DNA from 4 places in the Streptomyces sp. NPDC088706 genome. Region 4 is predicted to be linked to each of the others. Evidence: riboswitches for the same ligand, from Rfam matches in the RefSeq annotation. Region 4 holds a riboswitch; each other region holds the start of a gene.
What was found. A riboswitch is a leader RNA that binds a small molecule or an ion and turns the genes downstream of it on or off. The one in region 4 is predicted to bind cyclic di-AMP.

Region 1 (3,169 bases), on a different contig from region 4:
CGCCGCACGGCCAGCGGCGTGGATGACAGCGAGGCGACCATCTCCGGCACCACCGCCACGCCGAGCCCCGCGCTGACGAGCGCGCACACCAGCGCATAGCCGGGCGACTCGCACACCACCGCCGGTGCGGCGCCGGCCGCCGCCAGCGCGCTCTCCACCCCGCGCCGGGGCGGATGCGCCGGAGCGCTGCTGATCAGCGGCCGGCCCGCCAGCTCGGCGACCGGCAGCCGCCCGGAGCCTTCGGAGAGCCGGTGCCCGACCGCGGTCGCCAGCACCAGCTCCTCCACCAGCAGGGGTTCCAGGACGACGCCCGGGGGCGGCGGCTCGGCCACCGCCGGTTCGTACGTGTGGGTCAGCGCCAGGTCCACCTCGCCCGCGGTGACCGCGGCGATCCCGCCCGGCGGCTCGTACTCCGTGACGGCCAGCTCCACGTCCGGGTGGGCCCGCCGGAACGCGCTCAGGACCGGTGGCAGCAGATGGACCCCGGCCGTCGTGAACGTCCCCACCCGCAGTCGGCCGCCGGACAGCCCGGCGAGCTGCGCCAGCTCGTGCCGCGCCTGGTCCAGTTCGTCCAGCACCCGCCGGGCCCGCCCCGCCAGCAGCTCACCGGCCGCCGTCAGCCGCGCCCCGCGATGGTGGCGCACCAGCAGCGCCGCCCCGGCCTCGCGCTCCAGCTTGGCCAGCTGCTGGGAGAGCGCGGGCGCGGTGTACCCCAGGTGGGCGGCGGCCCGTGTGATCGATCCGGTCTCGGCGACCGCCACCAGTGCGGCGAGCCGCGTCGGGTCGTACATGAAGCGTTCCTTTAGGCAGACCCAGAAGATTGCAAGTACACGCTGAAGGCTCCGCCGGTCCAGGCTGGACCCCATGGACGCACAACTGATCGCCTTCACCGGGATCGCCGCCGGTATGGTCGCGCTGCCCGGCGCCGACTTCACCGTCGTCGTACGCAACGCCCTGGCCTCCCGCAGCGCCGGTCTGGCCAGCGCGCTCGGGGTCGCCGGAGGACTGCTCGTGCACACCGCGCTCGCCGTGGCGGGGCTCGCCGCGGTACTGGTGACGGTGCCCGTGCTCTTCCGCACCGTCCAACTGCTCGGCGGCGCGTACGTGCTGTACCTCGGGATCAGCGCGCTGTACGCGCTCCGGCGCAGGGTCCCGGAGCCGGGCCGTGCGCCGGACCGGGTACGGCCGGAGGCGCCCGGGGAGTTCGGGCGCGCGCTCCGGCAGGGGTTCCTGACCAACGCGCTCAACCCGAAGGCCCCGGTCCTCTTCCTCAGCCTGCTGCCGCAGTTCGTCCCGGCCGGGCAGCCGCCGCTGCCCAGGACGCTGCTGCTCGCCGCCCTCGTGGTGGCGCTCGCCCTGATCTGGTTCCCGGCCGTCGCCCTGCTCGTGGACCGGCTGGGGCGATGGCTGCGCCGGCCGCGTACCGCGCGGGCGATCGAGGGCGGCAGCGGCGTGGCGCTCACCGGACTCGGGCTGGTGCTGGTGACCGGGCCCCTCCTGCGCTGAGACGCGCCGAGGGGGCCCGTACCGTCCGCGCGGGAGGAGCGTCCGGTCGGCGGGTCAGCGGACCCGTCCGTACCAGACGCTCTTGGACCAGATCTTCGCCTTGCGCACCACGTCCCCGGATTTGGGGGAGTGCCAGATCTTCCCGCCCCCGGCGTAGATGCCCACGTGGTAGACGCTGCGCCCGGAATGGAAGAAGACGAGGTCACCGCGTTTGCGCTGCGACTTGGAGATATGGCGGGTCTTGTTGTACTGCTGCTGTGCGGTGCGGGGAAGCTTCTTCCCGACCTTCTTGAACGAGTAGAGAGTCAGCCCCGAACAGTCGAACCGACTGGGGCCGGCGGCCCCGTACTTGTAGGGAGCCCCCTTCTTCGACGCGGCGACCTTGAGCGCCTTCGTCGAATGGGTGGCGGCCTCGGCATCGTTGACCAGGCCGGGCGCCAGCATGGCGGACGTCACGGCAAAGGTGAGTACCGAGGCCGTGCCGACCCGGGTGAACAGAGACGGGACATGAACCTGCGCAGACATGCGCAACCCTTCGTCAGCCGCCTGTGAAGGATGACCTGTCGGGTTCGGGCTGGCGAAGTTGCCCGGCCGCGTGACGCGGCTTCACCCCGAGGGCTTCCCGGTCTCCCGGTCGGCCCGTTGTGCTCGGGTCCTCCACTCCTGCCGATCCACTCCTGTCGACCAGTCATCCGGGAGGCGGCAGGACTCGGCGTCCACCCGGACCGCCCCGCCGCGGCGGCGGGGGCTTGTCGTCCCAGGGATCTTGACTCACGAAGTGCCGGATTTCCGAGTCGAAACAGTGATTTGTGAGTCTACTCACCACTGATCCGTTCGGGTGGAGAGGGCGGATTCGCGCCCGCCGACGGGCCGGGCGCACGCCCTTGTACCAGCGACGAAAGGACGCATTTCGAGTACGCATCGCGCGCCGAACGCAAGTTGAACCATCGCTCACACGGGTGATCGCCTACGCCGAACGAGCGAGGAAAATCGATGGCGGGACCGGGCGTGTCGTGTGGCGCGGTGACCGGTTCGCTCCCGTATCGCGCTCCCGGCGCGCGGAGCGGGTCAGTTCGGCGTCGGTGGCATGGCGACCCGGCCCGCCCGCCGCTCGCCGTCCAGCACCCGCAGGGCACGCGCCAGCGTCGCCGCGTGGATCTGCCGCTCGCCCCGCTCGTGCATCAGGGCCAGCGCGTCGCGCAGCGCCGCCGCCCGGGAGGCCAGGGCCTGCGCGGCCCGCAGGGCGCTGTAGGTGTCGCTGCCGCGTGCCGGGTTGATGCGGCCCACCTGGTCCAGGACCGCCAGGTAGCAGTCGATGAACTCACCCTCGGCGCGGGTCAGTGCGGGCAGGGGCGGGAACTCCGTCGGTTCCATGGGCTGTTCACCTCGCGTCGTGCGGCGGCTGGGAGAGCTTGCGGTCCACGACGCGGTCCACCAGCCCGTGGCCGCGAGCGGCTGCCGCGTCGAGGACGGTGTCGCGCTCGATGTCGGCGGCGACCCGCTCGGCGGTCCGGTCCGTGTGCCGGACCGGCATATCCGTGAACAGCTCGCGGGTGCGGCCCAGTTCGCGTGCGTGGATCTCCAGGTCGGACGGCTGACCCCGTACCGGCTCGGCCGGCGCGGGTTGCTGAATGACTACCCGCGCGCCGGGCAGGGCATGTCG
Region 2 (3,169 bases), on a different contig from region 4:
GGCAGACCTCGGATTTGAGCAGCGCGTCCGCAGCGTAGATACCGGCAGGGCCGGCTCCGACAATGGCGACGCGGACGGGGCGTGTCATGGCGTGGTGATCCTTAAGGCGGGCGAACGCGGGCAGGTACAGCGTACGTCGAGGTAAGGGTGGGCTTACCAAGTCTCCACCCCACACCGTAAGCCCTGGCCGCGCGAGGCCACCGACCCGGCCTACATGGCCGCCCGATAAGTCCGTTTCGGCTGGTAGGTATGGGTGATTTTAGCCTTTTGGACCTCTATTTCATAAAAGGGCTATTAGGGCTCTTAGGTAATTTTGACCGCCTCTGTTTCAGCCACCCCCGTGCGGCGTGGCGAGCGTCACGTCCGGGGGCGCGGACGAGGATGAGGCGGGTTCGGTTCCCTTCTGGGCCAAGAAAGTTGACTCCGTGACGGAACGGGCGCGGCCGGGAATTCTTTCATTGGATCTTGCGGGGAAAGATGATCCGGAATTCGGGGCTTGTTCTTTCCGATGTTTTTCGCCTACGGTCACGGTCAATCCGGATGGAACGCCTAATCCTGCCGCCGTCCGGGAATCCGAAACCCACTCACGTACGGCAGGAGCGGGGGACCCAGGTAAGCCGCCGATCCGGTTCCGGAACGGCTAGGGGTGAAGTCGCACGACCATGCGGCCAGACATCTCCCGTCTGAACCCGACAGCTCACCTCGTAGGCGCCGGAGAGGAAATCCCCCATGCCCGCACAGGGTAAGCACCGCCGTCCCAAGTCCGTCTCGCTGAGCCGTGGCATCGCCGCCGTGACCACGGGTGGAGCCGTTCTGGCCCTCCCGGCGCTCGGCGCCACCACCGCCTCCGCGGCCCCCGCGCACTCCGTCGCCGCCGAAAAGGCGGTGGCTCCCGTCTCCGTGACCGCCCAGGCGAATTCCGTGACGAAGGCCGCGCCCGCCAAGCATTCCGTGGTGGCCGGTGAGACGCTTTCCAAGATCGCCCGCGAGTATTCCGTCAGCGGCGGCTGGAAGAAGCTGTACGAAGGCAACCGGAAGGCCATCGGGGAGAACCCGAACCTTATTCACCCGGGTATCACCCTGACCATCGGCGCCAAGGCTGCCGCCCCGTCAGACGCCAAGGCCGACAAGGCTTCCAAGGCCGCCGTCCCCGCCGCGGACCGCACCGCGACGGCGGAGCGCGCCGACCGTTCCGAGCGCACCGCAGCCGCCCCCGTGGCCAAGGCCGCCGCCGCTCCCGCCACGTACACGAACGACCTCGACGGCTGGATCAAGGAGTCCCTGGCGATCATGGCCGAGCGGGGCATCCCCGGCACCTACGAGGGCATCCACCGCAACATCATCCGCGAGTCCTCCGGCAACCCGAACGCCATCAACAACTGGGACTCCAACGCGGTGAAGGGCACCCCGTCCAAGGGGCTGCTCCAGGTCATCGACCCGACCTTCCAGGCGTACCACGTGCCCGGCACCTCGACCGACAGCTACGACCCGGTCGCCAACATCACCGCCGCGTGCAACTACGCCGCGGACCGGTACGGCTCGATCGACAACGTCTTCGGCGCCTACTGATTCCTCCGCGCCCACGCCTGAGGGGCCCCGGACCGCATGGTCCGGGGCCCCTCAGGCGTACCGGGAAGTTACCCCTAAGTTTCTAGTGACTTACCACACGATCAACAGTAGAACCTGTTGCACTCCGTCGAGAGTGAGGTACGTCACATGAACGACACCAAACTGCACGAAGGCGCACCCAGAGGCGTCTCCCGTCGAAGTTTCATCGCAGGAACAGGTTCTCTTCTCGGTGCCGCAGCGCTCGCCGGGCCCGCCACACCGGTCTGGGCCACGGCCCGGGGGGCAGCGAGCCCGATCGGCTCCGGCGCCCATGTGCCGGTGCTGATCATCGGCACCGGATACGGCGGCTCCGTCGCCGCCCTCCGGCTCGCCCAGGCCGGCACGGACGTGCACATGGTCGAGATGGGCATGGCCTGGGACACCCCCGGCGCGGACGGCAAGATCTTCGCCAACACCACCAGGCCGGACGACCGCTCCTTCTGGCTCCGCACCAGGACGAAGCAGCCGCTCAGCAACTTCCTCGGCTTCCCGATCGACAGACACGTCAACCGCTACACCGGGATACTGGACGCCGAGGAGTTCGCCGGCATCACCGTCTACCAGGGGCGCGGGGTCGGCGGCGGCTCGCTGGTCAACGGCGGCATGGCCGTCACGCCCCGCCGGGAGAACTTCGCCGCCATCCTCCCGTCGGTCGACGCCGCTGAGATGTACAGCACGTTCTACCCGCGCGCCAACGCGGGCCTCGGGGTCACCACCATCGACCCCGCGTGGTTCGACACCGTCGACTGCTACCAGTACGCCCGGGTCGGCCGGAAGCACGCGCAGCGCTCCGGCTTCCCGTTCCTCTTCGTACCCGCCGTGTACGACTGGGACTACATGAAGCAGGAGGCGGCCGGGACCGTCCCCAGGTCCGCGCTGGACGCCGAGATCCTCTACGGCAACAACTACGGCAAGAAGTCGCTCCAGAAGACCTACATCGACCGGATCAGGGCCACCGGCCGGGTCACCATCACCCCGCTGCACAAGGTCACCTCCGTCTCGCCGGCGTCCGGCGGCGGTTACACGGTCCTCATCGACCAGCTGGACACCACCGGCCGGACCACCGCCACCAAGTCCGTCACGGCGGACAGGGTCTTCTTCGCGGCGGGCAGCGTCGGCACCAGCAAGCTGCTGACCGCCCTCAAGGCGACCGGAGCGCTGCCCCGCCTCAACGCCGAGACCGGCAAGGGCTGGGGTGACAACGGCAACGTCATGTGCGGCCGGGCCAACCACCTCTGGGACCCGACCGGCAAGGTGCAGGCGTCCATCCCCACCGGCGGCATCGACAACTGGGACGCCGGCGGAGCGTTCGCCGAAGTCGCTCCGCTGCCCACCGGGATCGAGACCTGGGCCTCGTTCTACCTCTCCATCACCAAGAACCCGCACCGGGCCGAGTTCAGCTGGAACGCGGCGGCGGGGAGGGCCGAGCTGAACTGGCAGGCGGCGTGGAAGCAGCCGTCCATCGACGCCGCGAAGACCATCTTCGACAAGATCAACAAGAAGGAGGGGACGATCTACCGCACCGACCTCTTCGGCGTCCACAAGATCTGGGGCGACCACC
Region 3 (3,169 bases), on a different contig from region 4:
TGGCCGAGCTGCGCGGTGATCTCCGGCCTCGCGGTGGACGGCAGCCTGCCCGGTGTCGACCCCGGCACCGTGCCCTCCGCCGATCCCACCCAGGACCCGGCGACCGCCCCGGCGGACGAAGCGGACGAAAAGCCGGAAGCCGGAAGTTCCGGCAACACGGACTCCGTGGACAAGGCCAGGAGGACCGGCGAGGGCGACAAGGCCGCCAGAGGTGAGAGGGAGGGCGGCAGCGACACGCCCGACCCCTCGGGCGGGACCTCCGCACCTCCGTCCGCCGGAAGGACCGGAGCCCCCGGGTCCTTTGACGCCTCGCAGCCCCCCGCCTCCGCCCCCGACCCCTCGCGGGACGCCGACCGCACCGGCGGCAAGCACCGGGGCGCCGCGGCCCCCGAGGAGCCCGGCGCGTCGGGGCGGGAGGGCGGTCCCCGTGAGTCCGGCCGGCACGCCTCGCGGGGCGAGGGTGACGCGCGGGACGGCGACGCGGTCGCCGAGGACGGCTACACCGTGCAGCCCGGGGACAACCTCTGGGCGATTGCTGACGCACAGAAACTTCCCCAGGGCTGGACCGGTCTGTACGAGGCCAACAAGGACCTCCTGGGCTCCGACCCGGACCTGATCCTGCCCGGACAGAGCCTGGAACTGGGGCTGGAGCAGAGCGCCGGGAAGAGCGTCGCGGAAGGCGCCGAGGAGTCCGCAGCCAACTGACGAATTCGGGAAAAAGCCGCAAAATCGCGGGTAGTTCAGAGGCCTATGCCCACTTATGCGTAAGTGAGACATGGGTCTCTTTGCTGCAACTGGCGTGTTGCGCCCGCCAGCTCGCCGCAGAACCCCTCCGACCTGCGGAAACGATCCGTCAGGGTGAGCAAGTAAGCGCCGATTGGACTAGTATGTCCATCTTTGAATGTCGGGGTTGCCTGTGTTTACGGTCGGAACCGCTCGCACCGCGGGCCCCGTCGACCGTCACGCCGAATCCTGCCGTCGGTCGAAGGGAACAGACGCGTGAAGCGCCGTAGGCAGGAGCGGGGGACCCAGGTAGGCCGCCGGGTCCGGACGGCCTCGTCGAAGGACGGGGGCGTACGGGAACGGCTTGGGGTGAAGTCGCGCGCAAGGTCGTGCGACCGGGCAACTCATCAGCCCGAACCCGACAGCTCACCTCGTAGGCGTCGGTGAGGAGATCCGTTCCATGCTGCTGAACAGCAAGGGCAAGCACCGCCGCCCCTCGAAGACCGTCCGTCTCGCCACCCTGGCCGGCGTCGCCGGTGCCGCCGTCGCCGTCCCGCTGATGGGCGCGACCAACGCCTCCGCCGCCTCCGTCGAGACCTGGGACGCCGTCGCCCGGTGCGAGTCCGGCGGCAACTGGTCCATCAACACCGGCAACGGCTACTACGGCGGACTGCAGTTCTCGCAGTCGAGCTGGGCCGCCGCCGGCGGTACGCAGTACGCCTCCCGCGCCGATCTGGCCTCCAAGGACCAGCAGATCGCCACCGCCGAGAAGCTCCTCGACATGCAGGGCCCGGGTGCCTGGGCCTGCGCCGGCGCAGGCGGCCTCACCAACGACGGTGTGGACCCGGGCGTGAACACCGGCTCCGGCTCGTCCGCGAGCAAGCCCGAGCAGGCGCAGCCCGAGCGCAAGGCCGAGCAGCCCACCACGCGCAGCGAGCAGCGCACCGCCCCGGCCGTCCCCAAGGCCGAGAGCTCCAAGAAGACCGTCACCACCCCGACCGGTGAGAAGGTCAAGAAGGGTGACGGCGAGTACAAGGTCAAGGCCGGCGACACCCTCAGCAAGATCGCTGACAAGGAAGACGTCAAGGGCGGCTGGAGCAAGCTCTTCAAGCTCAACGACGACATCGTCAAGGAAGCGGACCTGATCTTCCCGGGTCAGCAGCTCCACCTGAAGTAACAGTCGGCTCTCCTCCCCGGCGGGAGGGGGTCCGGCGGCACCCTCCCTCGCACGGCTCCCCGGCCCGGCGCGCTCTCCCCCCGTGCGCGCCGGGCCGGGGTCCGTCCGTGGCGGAGGAACGCGCGGATCCGGCCCGCGGATGCGTTCACCTCTTGTCACCAACGCTTGTTACCGCCCAGTAGATTTCTGGAGATTCGTCCCGTGATGCGGGCCCTTGGGTCCTTTTTCGTCCCAGGGGACGGGCGGTCGGCCGACTGACGCGGCCGGGCCGGTTAGGCTCGTGTCGCAAGGCCACAGTGACCCTGCACAACCAGCGTCATATCCCAGAAGGAGATGCCTCGTGCCGTCCATCGACGTCGTCGTAGCCAGGGAAATCCTCGACTCCCGGGGCAACCCCACGGTCGAGGTCGAGGTCGGCCTCGACGACGGCAGCACGGGCCGTGCTGCCGTTCCGTCCGGCGCCTCCACCGGTGCGTTCGAGGCCATCGAGCTCCGCGACGGTGACCCCAACCGCTACCAGGGCAAGGGCGTCGAGAAGGCCGTCCTCGCCGTCATCGAGCAGATCGGCCCGGAGCTCGTCGGGTACGACGCCACCGAGCAGCGCCTCATCGACCAGGCGATGTTCGACCTGGACGCCACCGAGAACAAGGCCTCGCTCGGCGCGAACGCCATCCTCGGCGTCTCGCTCGCCGTAGCGCACGCCGCCTCCGAGGCGTCCGACCTGCCGCTCTTCCGCTACCTCGGCGGCCCGAACGCGCACCTGCTGCCCGTTCCGATGATGAACATCCTGAACGGCGGCTCGCACGCCGACTCCAACGTGGACATCCAGGAGTTCATGATCGCCCCCATCGGCGCGGAGTCCTTCTCCGAGGCCCTGCGCTGGGGCGCGGAGATCTACCACACGCTGAAGAAGGTCCTCAAGACCAAGGGCCTGTCCACCGGACTCGGCGACGAGGGCGGCTTCGCCCCGAACCTGGAGTCCAACCGCGCCGCCCTGGACCTCATCGTCGAGGCCGTCAAGGAGGCCGGCTACGTCCCGGGCCGCGACATCGCGCTCGCGCTCGACGTCGCCGCGTCGGAGTTCTACAAGGACGGCGTCTACGAGTTCGAGGGCAAGTCCCGCTCGGCCGCCGAGATGACCGAGTACTACGAGGAGCTCGTCTCCGCGTACCCGCTGGTCTCCATCGAGGACCCGCTGTACGAGGACGACTGGGCCGGCTGGAAGGTCATCACCGACCGCCTGGGCGCCAAGGTCCAGATCGTCGGCGA
Region 4 (3,169 bases):
GGGCGTCGGCCTCCCCGGCCGGGCCGACCAGCTCGCGTACCAGCGTGTACTGGGCGTGGTTGGTGTCCTGGTACTCGTCGACCAGGACGTGGCGGAAGCGGCGCCGGTAGTGCTCGGCGACGTCCGGGAAGGCCTGGAGGAGGTGGACCGTCGTCATGATGATGTCGTCGAAGTCCAGCGCGTTGGCCTCGCGCAGGCGGGCCTGGTAGAGCGCGTACGCCTGGGCCAGGGTCTTCTCGAAACCATCGGCCGCCTGTCCGGCGAAGGTCTCCTCGTCGATGAGCTCGTTCTTGAGGTTGGAGACCTTGGCGGTGAAGGACTTCGGCGGGTAGCGCTTGGGGTCCAGGTCGAGATCGCGGCAGACCAGGGCCATCAGGCGCTTGGAGTCGGCGGCGTCGTAGATCGAGAACGACGAGGTGAAGCCGAGCTTCTTCGACTCGCGGCGCAGGATGCGGACGCACGCGCTGTGGAAGGTCATGACCCACATGGCGTTGGCGCGCGGGCCCACCAGCTGCTCGACGCGCTCCTTCATCTCGCCCGCGGCCTTGTTGGTGAAGGTGATCGCCAGGATCTGCCCCGGGTGCGTCCCGCGCTCGGCCAGCAGGTGCGCGATGCGGTGGGTCAGCACCCGGGTCTTGCCGGAGCCGGCCCCGGCGACGATGAGCAGCGGGGACCCGGCGTGCACGACGGCGGCGCGCTGCTCGGTGTTCAGCCCATCGAGCAGCGCCGCGGCGTCGATGACCGGGCGCGGGTGGCCGTCCCGGTAGTACCCGTCCCGGGGCGGCGGGGGCGCGTCGAAGACGCCCTCGAAGAGTCCCTCCGGCACCGCTTCGGGTGCGTGGTCCTCGGGGGGCGGCGGCGGGCCGTCCTCCGCGGACTGGAGGCCGGTCAGGAAGTTGTCGTCAAAGAGGCTGCTCATCGCCATCCGAGTCTAGAGGGCCGCACCGACAACCTTCCGTCGAAGCCGGGAAGCGGCCACCGGCACCAGCGCGCCACCCGCACGCAAGGAGAGCGGACGTCCACGTTCCGTGAAGGAGTGCCCGGTCGGAGGGGGTGCGGGACCGCGGACCCGGAAAGGTCACGAAAATGTATCGGGCATATCGCTCCACCTCCTTCCCAGCGGTGCCACGGGTTGGCTAGCGTGCTCGGTCAGGTGATCCGTACCTCCCAGAGACGAACCGCGTCTCACGGTCACCTCTGCCGAATCCGCGCTGCCCTCCCAGCAGTTCGGAACCGGGGACCCACACGCAGAACCGGGGTGAATCGGTCCGTACCCTCGCATCCGGACCGTAGGACAGCCTTCCGTTCCGTCCGAACCCGACAGCTAACCCGGTAGGCGGTCCACGGAAGGAGATGCCGGTCTTGGCATCGCATCGCAAGCCGCGCGCGAAGGTGCGCACCACCACCCCCGCCGTCGGGTTCACGACGGCCGCGCTGGCCTCCGTGACGCTTCTCTCCACGCAGAGCGCGACGGCGGCCCCCGCCGAGCCGAAACCGGCCATCGAGGACGTCCGGAAGAAGGTCGACGAGCTCTACCGGCAGGCGGGCAGCGCGACCCAGCAGTACAACCGCGCCAAGGCCGCCTCCACGGCCCAGCGCACCAAGGTCGACACGCTGCTCTCCGACGTGGCGAAGCGGACCGAGAGGATCAACGAGGCGCGCAGGGAGCTGGGGGCCTACGCGGCCGCGCAGTACCGCACCGGTGGCATCGCACCCACCGCGACCTTCTTCCTGGCGGACGACCCGCAGTCCTACTTCGACCAGAACCAGCTGATGAGCCGGGCGACCGAACGGCAGCAGAAGGCCGTCGACGACTTCCGTACGCAGCAGGCCGCGGTGTCGAGGAAGCGCGCGGAGGCCGTGAAGAGCCTGGAGACGCTCACCGAGACCCAGACCGCGCTCCGCACCGGCAAGCGGAACGTGCAGACCAAGCTGACCGAGGCCCGGTCCCTGCTGTCGAAGCTGACCGCCGAGGAGAAGGCGCGGCTGGCGGAGCTGGAGCGCAAGAAGGAGGCCGAGGCCAAGGAGAAGGCGGAGCGGCTGGCCCGCCGCCAGGCCGCCGAGGCCAAGGAGCGGGAGAAGGCCGAGAAGAAGGCGCGCGAGGAGGCCGCGAAGGAGTCCGGCGGGGACAACGGCTCCGGCTCCGGCAGCGGTACGGGGACGAGCCCGGGCTCCGGTACGGGTACGGGTACCGGGACCGGGGCGGGCAGCGGCTACGCCGCCAAGGCCGAGAAGGTGCTGGCCTTCGCCCGCGCCCAGATCGGGAAGCCGTACGTGTGGGGGGCCTCGGGCCCGTCCTCGTACGACTGCTCGGGGCTGACGCAGGCGGCGTGGCGGGAGGCGGGCGTGACACTGCCCCGGACCACCTGGGACCAGGTGAAATTCGGCACCCGGGTCGCCACCGCCGACCTGCGCCCCGGTGACCTGGTCTTCTTCTACGACGACATCAGCCACGTCGGCATCTACAAGGGCGACGGGATGATGATCCACGCCCCGAAGCCGGGGGCGAACGTCCGCGAGGAGTCGATCTACTCCATGCCGGTCTACGGCAGCGTGCGCCCGGCGTAGTGCCGGGCGCGGGGTGGTCGCCTCAGGGCGGCCGCCCCGGAGCCCAGCCATGGCCGGAGGATCGCCAGGCAGTGGGGCAAGCCTTCGCCGGGGCGTTCGCCGGAACTGGGCGTCGTCCGCCCGAACCTGCCGGAATGATCAGTTCCGGCCTCGCATCTCCGGTCATCCGGCGGCGCCCGGACGTCACATCCGGGCAATAGTTGTCATGGCGAACCTTTTCCGTGCGCCCGGATTAGCGTCCCTGGCGGACCCGTCGGTATCCCCCGGCGGGCAGCCGACAGGAAGGATGCCGCCCCCGTGGCCGCGCACCGGAAATCCGCTCACCGGAAACCCAAGCAGCGCCCGTTCACCGGCCCTGCTGCCCGCACCGCCGCCACCCTGGCGCTCGCCGGGGCCGCCACCGCCACCTCGGCCGCCGGCGCCGGCGCCGCACCCGCCGAGCCCGCTCCCACCGCCGCCCAGGTCCGGGCGAAGATCGACCGGCTCTACCACGACGCCGAGGTCGCCACCGAGAAGTACAACGGGGCGAAGGAGAGGGCGTCCGCCGCCACCAGCGCCGTCGACGCCCTGGCCGACGAGGCCGCCCGCCGCACCGACCGCC

Region 1: it holds a riboswitch for cyclic di-AMP, as region 4 does, so the genes downstream of both, ACIQAK_RS20150 (C40 family peptidase) here and ACIQAK_RS15075 (NlpC/P60 family protein) in region 4, are expected to answer to the same signal.
Region 2: it holds a riboswitch for cyclic di-AMP, as region 4 does, so the genes downstream of both, ACIQAK_RS18885 (transglycosylase SLT domain-containing protein) here and ACIQAK_RS15075 (NlpC/P60 family protein) in region 4, are expected to answer to the same signal.
Region 3: it holds a riboswitch for cyclic di-AMP, as region 4 does, so the genes downstream of both, ACIQAK_RS25060 (transglycosylase family protein) here and ACIQAK_RS15075 (NlpC/P60 family protein) in region 4, are expected to answer to the same signal.

Annotation. Positions count from the first base shown of each region.
Region 1 is NZ_JBIVLW010000008.1:104,789-107,957, forward strand. It holds gene ACIQAK_RS20140 (LysR family transcriptional regulator) at 1-791, opposite strand, end outside; gene ACIQAK_RS20145 (LysE family translocator) at 865-1,506, shown strand; gene ACIQAK_RS20150 (C40 family peptidase) at 1,561-2,031, opposite strand; cyclic di-AMP (ydaO/yuaA leader) riboswitch at 2,035-2,221, opposite strand; gene ACIQAK_RS20155 (hypothetical protein) at 2,575-2,880, opposite strand; partial or broken gene ACIQAK_RS20160 (ATP-dependent Clp protease proteolytic subunit) at 2,888-3,169, opposite strand, start outside.
Region 2 is NZ_JBIVLW010000007.1:140,521-143,689, forward strand. It holds gene ACIQAK_RS18880 (FAD-dependent oxidoreductase) at 1-88, opposite strand, end outside; cyclic di-AMP (ydaO/yuaA leader) riboswitch at 540-724, shown strand; gene ACIQAK_RS18885 (transglycosylase SLT domain-containing protein) at 730-1,569, shown strand; gene ACIQAK_RS18890 (GMC oxidoreductase) at 1,717-3,169, shown strand, end outside.
Region 3 is NZ_JBIVLW010000013.1:89,564-92,732, forward strand. It holds gene ACIQAK_RS25055 (transglycosylase family protein) at 1-705, shown strand, start outside; cyclic di-AMP (ydaO/yuaA leader) riboswitch at 996-1,178, shown strand; gene ACIQAK_RS25060 (transglycosylase family protein) at 1,184-1,900, shown strand; gene eno (phosphopyruvate hydratase) at 2,241-3,169, shown strand, end outside.
Region 4 is NZ_JBIVLW010000004.1:414,454-417,622, reverse strand. It holds gene pcrA (DNA helicase PcrA) at 1-919, opposite strand, end outside; cyclic di-AMP (ydaO/yuaA leader) riboswitch at 1,189-1,355, shown strand; gene ACIQAK_RS15075 (NlpC/P60 family protein) at 1,354-2,568, shown strand; gene ACIQAK_RS15070 (C40 family peptidase) at 2,866-3,169, shown strand, end outside.